Regions from separate parts of the Lentzea sp. NPDC006480 genome, predicted to be linked through region 3. Evidence: riboswitches for the same ligand, from Rfam matches in the RefSeq annotation. Region 3 holds a riboswitch; each other region holds the start of a gene.
The links. Region 3 has a riboswitch for cobalamin ahead of cobN (cobaltochelatase subunit CobN). Riboswitches for the same ligand answer to the same signal wherever they lie in the genome.
Positions count from the first base shown of each region.

Region 1 (4,121 bases), on a different contig from region 3:
GACGGCGGTCCGGTGGGCGCCCTCGAAACTCGGGTGGCGCAGTTGCTGGGCACCGAGGCCGCGCTGTTCGTGCCGACCGGAACCATGGCGCAGCAGATCGCCCTCAAGTGCTGGGCCGACCGCACCCACAACCCGATCGTGGCGATGCATCCCCAGGCCCACCCGCTGCACCACGAGGACGACGCGCTGACCGTGCTGTCCGGCCTCCGCCCGGTCAAGGTCCGCAACGACGAGGTCGCCACCTGCCCCGAACCGTTCGGCACGCTGCTGCTCGAAGTCCCGGACCGCGAGGCCGGCTTCATCCTCCCGACCTGGGACGAGCTGACCGCGACGGTCGACGCCGCCCGCGATCGCGACGCCGTGGTGCACCTCGACGGCGCCCGCCTCTGGGAGAGCACCCACGGCCTCGGCAAGCCGCTTCCCGAGATCGCGGGCCTGTTCGACTCGGTCTACGTGTCGTTCTACAAGTCGCTCGAAGGCATCTCCGGCGCCGCGCTGGCCGGCACCCAGGACTTCATCGACCAGGCACGCGTCTGGCGTCACCGCTACGGCGGCATGCTCTTCCAGCAGTGGCCCGCCGCTCTCTCCGCCCTGCACGGCCTGGACACCGTGCTGCCCCGCCTGGGCGCCCAGGTGCAGCACGCCAAGGTCGTGGCGGCGGCGATGGGACTGCCCGAACCGCACACCCACCAGTTCGCGCTGCACCTGCCCGGCGACCCGGCCCGGCTCAAGGAGCTGAGCGGCAAGTTCCTCGGCGGCTTCTGGCGGGACGGCACGCTCGCCAAGACCGAGATCACGGTCGCCGAGCCCGCGCTGGAGTGGACGGCGGACGAGGTCGGGGAGGCCTGGGCGGAGTTCCAGAGCCTGATCTAGGGCGACGTCGCTCACCTGGCTGTTGGACCCGGCGGTGCGAAGTGCGACGATGCCGGGGCTGTGAGGGGAGCGCGAGGAAGCCGGTGTGAGTCCGGCGCCGTGCCCGCGACTGTGACCAGGCCAGCCCTGGGAGCCAGGAACTCGCCCCCTCTTCATTCGACCGGCCACGGGCGTGGACACCCGAGGAAGGACTTCGCTGAGCATGTACCCCTTTTCGGCTGTCGTCGGACATGACGACCTCCGGCTGGCCCTGCTGCTGAACGCCGTGCACCCCGGCATCGGCGGCGTTCTCGTCCGCGGCGAGAAGGGGACCGCGAAGTCGACCATCGTGCGTGCCCTTGCCGCGCTGCTGCCGGAGCTGGACGTCTCGCGGAACTGCCGCTTCGGCTGCGTCCCCGGCAGCACCGACTGCCCCGACGCGCCGCACGAGGGAGCCGAGCGGCGGCCAGCCAAGCTCGTCGAACTGCCGGTGGGCGCCACCGAGGACCGCCTGGTCGGCTCGCTCGACCTGGAGAAGGCCCTGACCGAGGGCGTGCGGGCGTTCCAGCCGGGCCTGCTCGCCGCCGCGCACCGGGGCGTGCTCTACGTCGACGAGGTCAACCTGCTTCACGACCACCTCGTCGACCTGCTGCTCGACGCCGCCGCGATGGGCCGTGCACACGTCGAACGCGAAGGCGTGTCCATCTCGCACCCGTCCCAGTTCCTGCTGGTCGGCACGATGAACCCCGAGGAAGGCGAGCTTCGGCCGCAGCTGCTCGACCGGTTCGGGCTCACGGTCGCGGTGAAGGCCGCGCGCGACGTCAGCATCCGCACCGAGGTCATCCGCCGCCGGCTCGCCTACGAAGCCGATCCCACAGGATTCGCCGCCAGGTGGGCCGAGGAAGACGCCAAGCTCAAGCAGCAGATCACCCACGCACGCGAAAACCTTCCCCAAGTGTCTCTTCCGGACAGTGAGCTGCGCCGGATCGCCGCTGTCTGCGCGGCTTTCGAGGTCGACGGCATGCGCGCCGACCTCGTCGTCGCCCGCGCCGCCACCGCCCACGCGGCCTGGCGAGGCGCGACCCAGGTCGAAGAGCTGGACGTGGAAACCGCCGTCCGGCTCGCCCTCCCGCACCGCCGCAGGCGCGACCCGTTCGACGAGCCCGGCATCGAGGAGCAGCAGCTCGAAGACGCCATGCGCGAGGCGGCCGAGCACGCCAACGACGACGGCGGCCCGGACGACGACGGCCCCGGCGGCGGTGAGCTCCCCGAACCGCAGGAAGGTCCGGCAGGCAACGGAAACGCGCCCAACGACCGTCCGGCCCCGGAACCCGCCCCGGCGTTCAAGGCCAGGCTGCTGGAAGTCCCCGGAGTCGGAGAAGGCGCGCCGGGCAAGCGTTCCAGGGCCCGCGCCCGCACCGGCCGGATCGTCCGTTCGTCCAAAGTGGACGGAAGTGGGCTCCACCTCGTCGACACGCTCCTGAACGCCGCACCGCACCAGCGCGAACGCGGCCGCAGCGGCCCCGGACTCCTCCTGACGGCAGCAGACCTGCGCAAGGCCGTGCGGGAGGGCAAGGAGTCCAACCTCATCCTGTTCGTGGTCGACGCCTCGGGCTCAATGGCCGCGCGTCAGCGCATGTCCGCGGTGAGCGGCGCGGTCGTCTCGCTGCTCCGCGACGCCTACCAGCGCCGGGACAAGGTCGGCGTGATCACGTTCCGCGGCGGCACGGCCGAAGTCGCTTTGCCCCCGACGACTTCCGTGGACGCGGCGGCAACCCGTCTCAAGAAGATGCGCACCGGAGGCCGCACTCCACTCGCGGACGGCATCCTCAAGGCCCACAAGATCCTGGAGATCGAACGGCTCAGGGACCCGCAGAAGCGCCCCCTGGTCGTCCTCCTCACCGACGGCCGCGCCACGTCGTCCGGACTCGGCGGCGACCCCACCAAGGACGCGCTCAAAGCCGCGGGCCTGCTCGAACGGACCGCCGTCGTGGTCGTCGACTGCGAACAGGGCCACATCCGCCTCGGCCTCGCGCAGAAGGTCGCCGAAGCCCTCCAGGGCACCTGTGTCCGCCTCGACCAGCTCAGCGCCGACCACCTCGCCGGCGTCGTCCGCGCCGCATAAGGAGAAACCCCAGTGCCACAGGGACAGCCCACCGAGGTGCCCAAGGACGGCCTGACGACGAGACAGCGTCGCAATCGGCCGTTGCTCATGCTGCACACCGGTGAGATGAAGGGGAAGTCGACGTCGGCGTTCGGCATGGCGTTGCGCGGCTGGAACCAGGGCTGGGACATCGGCGTGTTCCAGTTCGTGAAGTCCGCCAAGTGGAAGGTCGGCGAGGAGTCCGCGTTCAAGGCGCTCGGCAAACTCCACGACGAGACCGGCGAGGGCGGCGCCGTCGAGTGGCACAAGATGGGCGAGGGCTGGTCCTGGACCCGCAAGCAGGGCACCGAGGACGACCACGCCGCAGCCGCCAGGGAGGGCTGGGAGGAGATCGCCCGCCGCCTCCAGGCCGAACGCCACGGCTTCTACGTCCTCGACGAGTTCACCTACCCGCTGCACTGGGGCTGGATCGATGTGCACGAGGTGGTCGACGTGCTCGCGAACCGCCCCGGCCACCAGCACGTCGTGATCACCGGCCGGTACGCACCACAAGTCCTGATCGACGCCGCCGATCTCGTCGTGGAGATGACCAAGGTCAAGCACCCGATGGACGCCGGGCAGAAGGGCCAGCGGGGGATCGAGTGGTGAACGGGCTGATGGGCACGGCCGCCCGTCCGGGTCAGCGGGAGACCAGGTGGTGAACAGACTGGTCGTCGCGGCCCCGGCCTCCGGCAGCGGCAAGACCACGGTCGCGACGGGCCTCATGGCCGCGTTGCGCCGCGCCGGGTCGCGGGTCGCGCCGTTCAAGGTCGGCCCGGACTACATCGACCCCGGCTACCACTCGCTGGCCACCGGGAAGCCGGGTCGCAACCTCGACCCGGTCATGGTCGGCGAAAACCGGATCCCCGGCCTGTTCGCACACGGTTCCAAGGGCTGTGACATCGCGGTCGTCGAAGGCGTCATGGGCCTGTTCGACGGCCGTGTCGACACAGCAGGCGTCGGCTCGACCGCACACGTCGCCAAGCTGATCAACGCCCCGGTGCTGTTCGTCGTGGACGCACGCGGTCAGAGCCGATCACTCGCGGCCCTGCTGCACGGCTTCCGCGGCTACGACCCGACGGTCCGGCTCGGCGGCGTGATCCTCAACCAGGTCGGTTCCGAACGC
Region 1 is NZ_JBEXPJ010000018.1:43,744-47,864, forward strand. It holds gene ABZX92_RS10280 (beta-eliminating lyase-related protein) at 1-873, shown strand, start outside; cobalamin riboswitch at 912-1,037, shown strand; gene ABZX92_RS10285 (putative cobaltochelatase) at 1,076-2,977, shown strand; gene cobO (cob(I)yrinic acid a,c-diamide adenosyltransferase) at 2,990-3,604, shown strand; gene ABZX92_RS10295 (cobyrinate a,c-diamide synthase) at 3,651-4,121, shown strand, end outside.
Region 1: another riboswitch for cobalamin. It lies ahead of ABZX92_RS10285 (putative cobaltochelatase); the one in region 3 lies ahead of cobN (cobaltochelatase subunit CobN).

Region 2 (4,121 bases), on a different contig from region 3:
ACTTGCCGCTGCCGTTCGGGCCGACGATGCCGACCACCTCGTTCTCGGCCTCCAGCGAGATGTCCGAGATGATGCCCTGGACGGTGACGTCGAGAACCTCGATGCGCATCAACGTCCTCCGAACACGTAGGACTTGCGGCGCATGAGGAAGATGAAGCACGGCACCCCGATCGCGGCCGTGATGACGCCGAGCGGGAGCTCTTCCGGCGCGGCGAGCATGCGGGCGGCGACGTCGACCCACACGAGGAACGACGCTCCGGCAAGGGGTGCGAGCGGCAGCACTCGGCGGTGGTCCGCGTCGACGACCATGCGCGTGAGGTGCGGCAGCATCAGGCCGACGAACCCCACGGCGCCGCTGACCGCCACCAGCACACCGGTGATGCCCGCGGTGACGATGAACAGCTGCGTGCGGAACCGGTTGACCGGGACGCCGAGCGTGGTCGCGGTCTCGTCCCCCATCGCCAGCGCGTTGAGCTGCCGTGCCCTGGTCATCAGGTAGACGATTCCGGCAAGAGTCACCGCCGCGGCGACCGGCAGCGACTGCCAGTTCGCGCCGCCGAGGCTGCCCAGCAACCAGAACATCGCGCTGCGGGCGGCCTCACCGTGCGGAGCTTGGAACACCAGCAGCATCGCCACCGCCGAGAACCCGTACGCCAGCGCGGTTCCGGTCAGCACCAGCCGCAACGGGGTGAGCCCGCCACTCGTGCGCGCGGTGAGGTAGACCAGCGCGGTGGCGCCGAGCCCGGTCAGGAAAGCGCCCGCCGACAGCGCGTAGACGCCCAGGCCGGACAGCACGCCGAGCGTCGCCACGGCCGTCGCGCCGACGCTGGCCCCGGACGAGATGCCGAGCACGTAGGGATCGGCGAGGGCGTTGCGGACCATCGCCTGGATCGCCACGCCGACCGTGCTGAGGCCCGCGCCCACGACCGCGGCCAGCAGCACGCGAGGAAGCCGGATGTCCCAGACGATGTGGTACTGCCCGGCGAGGTCCGCGGGGACTGTGCCATCGGTGATGGCCGCCCGCAACAGCTCGACCGTGACGCCGAACGGGACGGAGACGGGGCCGAGCGCCACTCCCGCCACGATGCTGACGGCGAGCACGCCGACGAGCGCGCTGATCTTCGCGACCACAAATGCCCTTCCCGCAGTCCACGGCAGGAGTTCCGGTTTCACGCCGTGTGCGGGTATTCGGGCTCGTCCCCCCGGTGAGGGGACCTACCGTTGCGGGTCAGCGCCGGACTTCGACCGGACTTCCCCCGTGCACGACCTCCGCACCCTAACCCAAAGGCCATTGCACAGATCGCCGCGGAGACGCGTCTAACAGACATGGGGACACAGGAACGAAGACACGGCCGCCAGGGCGAGAGCCCTGTCTTGATCGGGTTCGCCATGCTCTGCTTCGGCGTGCAGACCACCAACCTCTGGTTGGAGCAGCTCGCCACCTGGCTGGACACGCTCTACTGCACGCCCGAGTACTGCCTGAACGTTCCGCAGGCGCTGACCGGTTGCGTGCTCGCGGCGGCACCGGTGGCAGCGTACTTCTGGCGCAAGGACGTGGCGGCCTATCTGGGCCTGTTCCTGGTCGGCCTGATGGGCATGTTGCTCATCGCGACCGACCAGGACAGCCCGCTCGCCTACTTCTGGGTGCTGCCGGCCGCGTTCTTCGTGGCAGCGCTGGTGTTCGTGCCGGTCACAGCGCTCCTCCTGCGCCGAAGCCGGGCTCGAAGCGCCTGAAGTACTCCAGGCAGTTCGCCATCTGGTGCTCGACGAGACCGAACTTCGGGGTGTCGTCCGGCTCCAGCATCGCGAGCACGTCGACGGAGTCGGTCGTCTTCTCGCCGGGCACGAGGATCTCGGCCCGGTCGCCCGGGAAAATCGACACCTTGTGCCCGACGTGCCACACGTCGCGCCTGGCTCCCTTCACCAGCACCTTCCACGGCGGGGTGAACTCCTCGGTGTTCTCGAGCTCGCCGCGAATCTTGAGCAGCGCGTCGAACACGGACTCGCCGGTCGTCATCCGGCGGCCGAACGGACCGTAGACCGCCATCGTGATCTCCTTCATGGTCCGCGCCTGCCACACGACGCGGCCCACCCAGAGCTGTTCCTTGCCGGATGCCGGATCCTTGCCGTAGAGCGGGATGTTCCGCGAGATCGCCGGGAACTCCCCGTCCTTCGTCCACTCGGGAAGCTCCTCCACGGGCTGGGGTGGCTGTGGCTGCGGCGGAGCGGGTGGCCTCATCGCACGTGGCGGTTGCGGCGGCGGTGGCCCCTGACGCTGCGGCGGACGCATCGGCTGCTGCGGACGCATCGGCGGTGGTTGGGGATGCATGGTGCAAAGCTCCTAGTAGGTCGCCGTGACGTCAGCCGTGCTTGGTCATGATGTCGCGCATCTGCTGCCGGTAGCTGTTCATCAGCTCTCGTTGTGCCTGCTGTTCCGCGAGCGGCAGGTCGTGCAGCCCGTAGTCGATCTGCCGGACCAGGTCCTGCAGATGGAAGAAGTGGCTCTTGTCGGGCTGCGGGAGTTGTTCCGGTTCGGTGATCCTCGGTGGCTCGTCCGGTTCGTGCTTCGGCTGTTCGGGCTCGTGGTGATCCGGTGTGTCGTGATCCCGGTCGTGCGACGGCAGGTCGTCCAGCTCTGTCTTCTGTGGACCGAACGGCTCGTCGGGAAAGGGGTTGTAGTCCGACGGCGGGTGTGACGCCGGCGGCTCGTAGTCGCCCTTGGTCCACGGCGGCATGCCGTCGTCGACGTGCTTGCCGATCTGGGTGGCAGCCGTCTCGGTCGCCTCGCGCGCGGCGGCTTCCGCGGCCTCGCGGGCGACCGCTTTCTCCGCCGTGCCCGCGAATCCGGCGCCGTCGGTCGCGATGCCGATCGCGATGTCGCCGACCAGCTGGCCCACCGCGGCGAACGGGTCCTTCTTCCACTCCTCGACGTTGAGGATTCCCTTGATGGCCTCCACCGGGTTCGTGACCATGTGAACCATCCCGGAGGCCTGCTTCATCATGTTCGCCGCGTACTCACCGGGATGCGCCATGTTGTAGGGGTCGAACGGGCTGGTCGCCCGCATCAACGTCACCAGGCCCGTCAGGGACCTGCCCAGGCCGTCGCCGAACTTCTCCATCTGCTCGGTGGTCTTGTCGAAGGTGTCTTCGAACGTGGCGGCGAACTTGGAGAGGAAACCCGGTTCCTCCGGCGCCTTGTCCTTCGACTTGGTGATCACGGCCGCGGTCTGCGCGGCCGCCTCCTTCAACGCCTTCCGCGCGTCGGCGAGCAGGCGTTCGGCCTGTTCCCGCTTGGCCTTGCCGGGATCGCTGAACGGCGCGAGCGGCGACGGTGCGGCGTCGCCGTTGAACACGGCGTCCAGCGCGGCCTTCTCGTGCTGCGACGACGCGGCGTCGTACTGCTTCTCGGCCGCCTCGGTCTCCGCCTTGGACTCGTTGTAGATGCGGATCGCCTCTGCCGCATCCCGTTGGGCGCGCTCGACCGCGCCCTTGTACGTCGTCAGCGCTTCCACGGCGGGCCCGAACGCCTCTGCGGCGTCGCGCCATTTCGGTGTCTCCGCGGAGAAGTAGCTGCCGAACTTGTCCGCGGCGGCTCCCGTCCAGTGCCCGACGTCCAGTTTGGACACTCCGGCGTACGCCTCCTGACAGGCGACCGAGAGCTTGCGCAGCCCGTTCGCCGTCTCGTCGAGGGTCGCCACGTCGCCGGGAACCAGCTCCTTGGGGTCGTCGGTGTCGCCGAGCTCGCTGCGGCCGAAGAGACTCACGAACGATCACCGGCCTTCTTGAACGAGGTCTCCGTGCCGCTGAGGTCCTTGATCGACGAGTCCCACGCGTCCTCCGCGCCCTTGGTGACGTGGTCCCACTGCGCGCCGACGGACATCTCCTTCTTGTTCATGCCCGATTCGGCCAGCTCCAGCCACCCCTGCTTGGTCGGGTCGGCGTGGGAGTGCGGGTTGCCCAGGAGGAGCTGGAAGGTCTGCTTCGCCTTGTCCTCCGCCTTCTCGTACACGCTCTTGGTGTCGGTGAGCGCGGAGACCATCTCCGTGCCTTCCTTCACCAGGTGCCGAAGTCCCCACCTCCAGCGGTCGAAGAACTCCTCCAACGCGTCGGCGAGGACCTCG
Region 2 is NZ_JBEXPJ010000096.1:20,709-24,829, reverse strand. It holds gene ABZX92_RS30275 (ATP-binding cassette domain-containing protein) at 1-109, opposite strand, end outside; gene ABZX92_RS30270 (iron ABC transporter permease) at 109-1,158, opposite strand; cobalamin riboswitch at 1,162-1,300, opposite strand; gene ABZX92_RS30265 (hypothetical protein) at 1,375-1,734, shown strand; gene ABZX92_RS30260 (hypothetical protein) at 1,691-2,197, opposite strand; gene ABZX92_RS30255 (putative T7SS-secreted protein) at 2,361-3,764, opposite strand; gene ABZX92_RS30250 (hypothetical protein) at 3,761-4,121, opposite strand, start outside.
Region 2: another riboswitch for cobalamin. It lies ahead of ABZX92_RS30270 (iron ABC transporter permease); the one in region 3 lies ahead of cobN (cobaltochelatase subunit CobN).

Region 3 (4,121 bases):
GAAGCCCACCGGGATGCCGAGAACCGCGGCTGGTCTTCCGGCGCCCTTGTCGATCAGGTCGATCAGGTGGAACAGCGCGGTGGGGGCGTTGCCGATGGCGATGACGGCACCTTCGAACCGGTCTTGGAGGAGCTCCAAGGCGGCGGCGCTGCGGGTGTTGCCCAGTTTCTGGGCTAGGGCCGGTGTGCGCGGGTCCTGGAGGTAGCACAGGACTTCGTTGTCCTTGGGCAGGCGGCGGCGAGTCACGCCGGACGCGACCATGTTGGCGTCGCAGAGGATCGGGGCACCGTTGCGGAGTGCTTCGCGGGCGTTGCGGACGACGTCGGGGGAGAAGGCGACGTCGTCCGGGAGGTCGGTCATGCCGCACGCGTGGATCATGCGGACGACGACTTGCGCGACGTCCGCCGGGAACCTGGTGAGGTCCGATTCCGCGCGAATGGTGGCGAAGGACTGGCGGTAGATCTCCGCGCCGTCCTTGATGTACTCCGTCACCTGATCTCCTCGTAGCCGTCGCCGGTCGCGACGAACTCGATCACATCGCCGGCTGGGCGACCACATCTGCGTGAGCAACCCGACCAGTGGACCGGGCGCTGCGGAATCGATCCGGACTGGAGGGCCCCCTGGGGGGATCGGGTCCCCATCCCAATCATCTCAAGCGGGTCTGACAGTTCTGGGCGGGCGAGCCATTCCTGCACGTCGGCGCGGACGTCGGAGAGCGACTTGGCGCAACCGGGGCGTCCGGTGCACGCGCTCACGCCGTGCCAGGGGGAGGCCGGGTCGGTGATCAAGCCGGAGACGTCGGTTCCCGCGGGGACGACCAGGCTGCGCCACGGGGTCAGCCGGACCGGGACGCCGGGCAGGAGTTGAGCGTCCAGGCGGCCCAGCGGCACGCCCGGAGTGGTCGGGGAAGGTGCGACAGGCGTCACAGCCGGGGTGATGCGCGCGGCGTCGGTGGTGCCGAAGTGCTCGGTGATCTTTCGCACACCGTCGTCCACTTCGGACAGGCGCCAGGCACTTCCGCGCAGCTCCTGGAAGAGGCGGGCGGCGGTCACCACGGCGTCGACCGGATCGTGGACACGCACACCTGTATCGGTCCCGGCCAGCAGCAGGACGTCGTCGACCCGGCCGAAGTCGCCGCCCAGGCCGCTCACCGACGAGCCGACCGTCACCAGGAAACGGCCTGGTAGCGAGGCCAGTGCCGGGTCGGCGCACAGGGCGGCGTCCAGGGCGTCCACCAGCGGCTGGTTGGGCTCCAGCGGCGCGGCGATGATGTTGCGGATGCGCTCGTGCGTGTCCGAAGGCAGCAAGCCCGCCGCACGGAGCCGCGCACCGAGCTCCAGGCCGTCCGCCAGGCCCCTGATCTGGAGATTCGCCCGCGAGGTCAGCTCCAGCGAGCCACTGCCGAGCTCCAGCGCGGCAAGCCGGACCACGTCCCACTGAGCTGCCGAAAGGGTGCCGCCCGGGACCCGGATGCGGGCGAGGCCGCCGTCGGCTGCCTGATGCAGCTCGACCGCGCCAGGGCAGGCATCCGGGTGACTACGCATAGGTCGGACTGTAACCCGCCGGTTAGGGTGAGCCCGAACGACGAAGCGCAGGAGGAAGCCGGTGTGAATCCGGCGCGGTCCCGCCACTGTGACCAGCACCCGCTGGGAGTCAGGAACTCTGCTTCGCCAGTCACCCGCAACCTGGGGCGCGGACCCCACGAGGGATGGAGCCTGCGTGATCCTGCTGCTGTCGACCTCCGACACCGACCTGCTTTCGGCGCGTGCCAGTGGTGCCGAGTACCGGCTCGGCAACCCCGCCCGGCTCACGGCCGACGACCTGCCCGCGCTGATCGACGGCGTCAGCCTCGTGGTGGTGCGCATTCTCGGCGGGCGCCGGATGTGGGAGGAAGGGCTCGACTGGCTGCTGGCCAGCGGGTTGCCCGTGGTGGTGCTCGGTGGTGAGCAGCAGCCGGACGCCGCGTTGATGGAGCTGTCGACGGTGCCGGGCGGCGTCTGTGCCGAGGCGCACCTCTACCTCGCGCACGGCGGCTCGCAGAACCTCACCGAGCTGCACAAGTTCCTCGAAGACACGATTCTGCTGACCGGGCACGGGTTCGCGCCGCCACAGGCCACGCCGACGTGGGGAGTGCTGGAACGTCCGCAAACAGGTGAAGGCCCGACCGTCGCGGTGCTCTACTACCGGGCGCACCACGTCGCGGGGAACACCGCGTTCGTGCACGCGTTGTGCGACGCGATCGAGGCCAAGGGCGGGAAGCCGCTGCCGGTGTTCTGCTCGTCGCTGCGCACGGCCGAGCCCGAGCTGCTGGACACGCTGAGGCAGGCCGACGCGCTGATCGTCACGGTGCTGGCCGCGGGTGGCACGAACCCCGCGAAGGCGTCGGCGGGTGGCGACGACGACGCGTGGGACGTCGGTGCGCTGGCGGCGCTCGACGTGCCGATCCTGCAAGGGTTGTGCCTGACGTCGAGCCGCGAGTCGTGGGACGAGAACGACGACGGACTGTCCCCTTTGGACACTGCGACGCAGGTGGCGATCCCCGAGTTCGACGGACGGATCATCACGGTTCCGTTCTCGTTCAAGGAGATCGACGAGGACGGCCTCACGGTCTACGTCGCGGATCCGGAACGGGCGCTGCGCGTCGCCGGCATCGCGGTCCGGCACGGCAAGCTGCGCCACATCCCCGCCAAGGACCGCAAGATCGCGGTGATGCTGTCGGCCTACCCGACCAAGCACTCCAGGATCGGCAACGCGGTCGGCCTCGACACGCCCGCGTCCACCGTCCGGCTGCTCAAGGCCATGGAGGATCACGGCTACGACATCGGCGACAAGCTGCCCGGTGTGCGGGAGCTGGACGGCGACGCGTTGATCCACGCGCTGATCGCGGCCGGCGGCCAGGACGCGGACTGGCTGACGCAGGAGCAGTTCGAGAGCAACCCGGTGCGCATCGCGGCGGCGGACTACCGCGAGTTCTACGACACGCTGCCGGACGACTTCCGCGCGTCGATGCAGGAGCACTGGGGTGAGGCGCCGGGCTCGTTGTTCGTCGACCACTCGAAGTCCAAGGACGGCGAGATCGTGCTGGCGGCGCTGGAGTCGGGCAACGTCGTCGTGATCGTGCAGCCGCCGCGCGGGTTCGGCGAGAACCCGATCGCGATCTACCACGACCCGGACCTGCCACCGTCGCACCACTACCTCGCGGCGTACCGGTGGATCGAGTCGTCGTTCGGCGCGGACGCCGTGGTGCACGTCGGCAAGCACGGCAACCTGGAGTGGTTGCCGGGCAAGACAGTGGGCATGTCGGCGTCGTGCGGCACGGACGCGGCACTCGGCGATTTGCCGCTGGTGTACCCGTTCCTCGTCAACGACCCCGGCGAGGGCACGCAGGCGAAGCGGCGCGCGCACGCCACGCTGGTCGACCACCTGGTGCCGCCGATGGCCCGCGCGGACAGCTACGGCGACATCGCGCGGCTGGAGCAGTTGCTCGACGAGTACGGCAACATCTCCGCGATGGACCCGGCCAAGGTGCCGGCGATCCGCGCGCAGATCTGGACGCTGATCAAGGCCGCGAAGCTCGACCACGACCTCGGTCTGGACGACCGGCCGCACGACGCGGAGTTCGACGAGTTCATCCTGCACGTCGACGGCTGGCTGTGCGAGGTCAAGGACGTGCAGATCCGCGACGGCCTGCACATCCTCGGTGAGGCACCGGCCGGGCACGCCCGCGTCAACCTCGTGCTCGCGATGCTGCAGGCGCGGCAGATGTGGGGCGGTCAGGTGGCCGCGCTGCCGGGGCTGCGGGAGGCACTAGGGCTCACCACCACGACTCGCGAAGACGTTGACGCCGTTGAGGAACAGGCTCGCGCGCTCGTCCAGGCGATGGAGGACGCGGGCTGGGACGCCGCTGTGGCGAGCACTTTGCACGAGTCGGCCGACGTGCAGAAGATCCTGGAGTTCGCCGCGGTCGAGGTCGTTCCTCGACTGGCTCGTACCACCGATGAGATGACGCACGTGCTGCACGCGCTGGACGGCGGGTACATCCCGGCCGGCCCGTCCGGATCTCCGTTGCGCGGCCTGGTGAACGTGCTGCCGACCGGGCGCAACTTCTACTCGGTCGACCC
Region 3 is NZ_JBEXPJ010000203.1:9,708-13,828, forward strand. It holds gene ABZX92_RS41090 (precorrin-8X methylmutase) at 1-492, opposite strand, end outside; gene ABZX92_RS41095 (hypothetical protein) at 489-1,544, opposite strand; cobalamin riboswitch at 1,553-1,685, shown strand; gene cobN (cobaltochelatase subunit CobN) at 1,720-4,121, shown strand, end outside.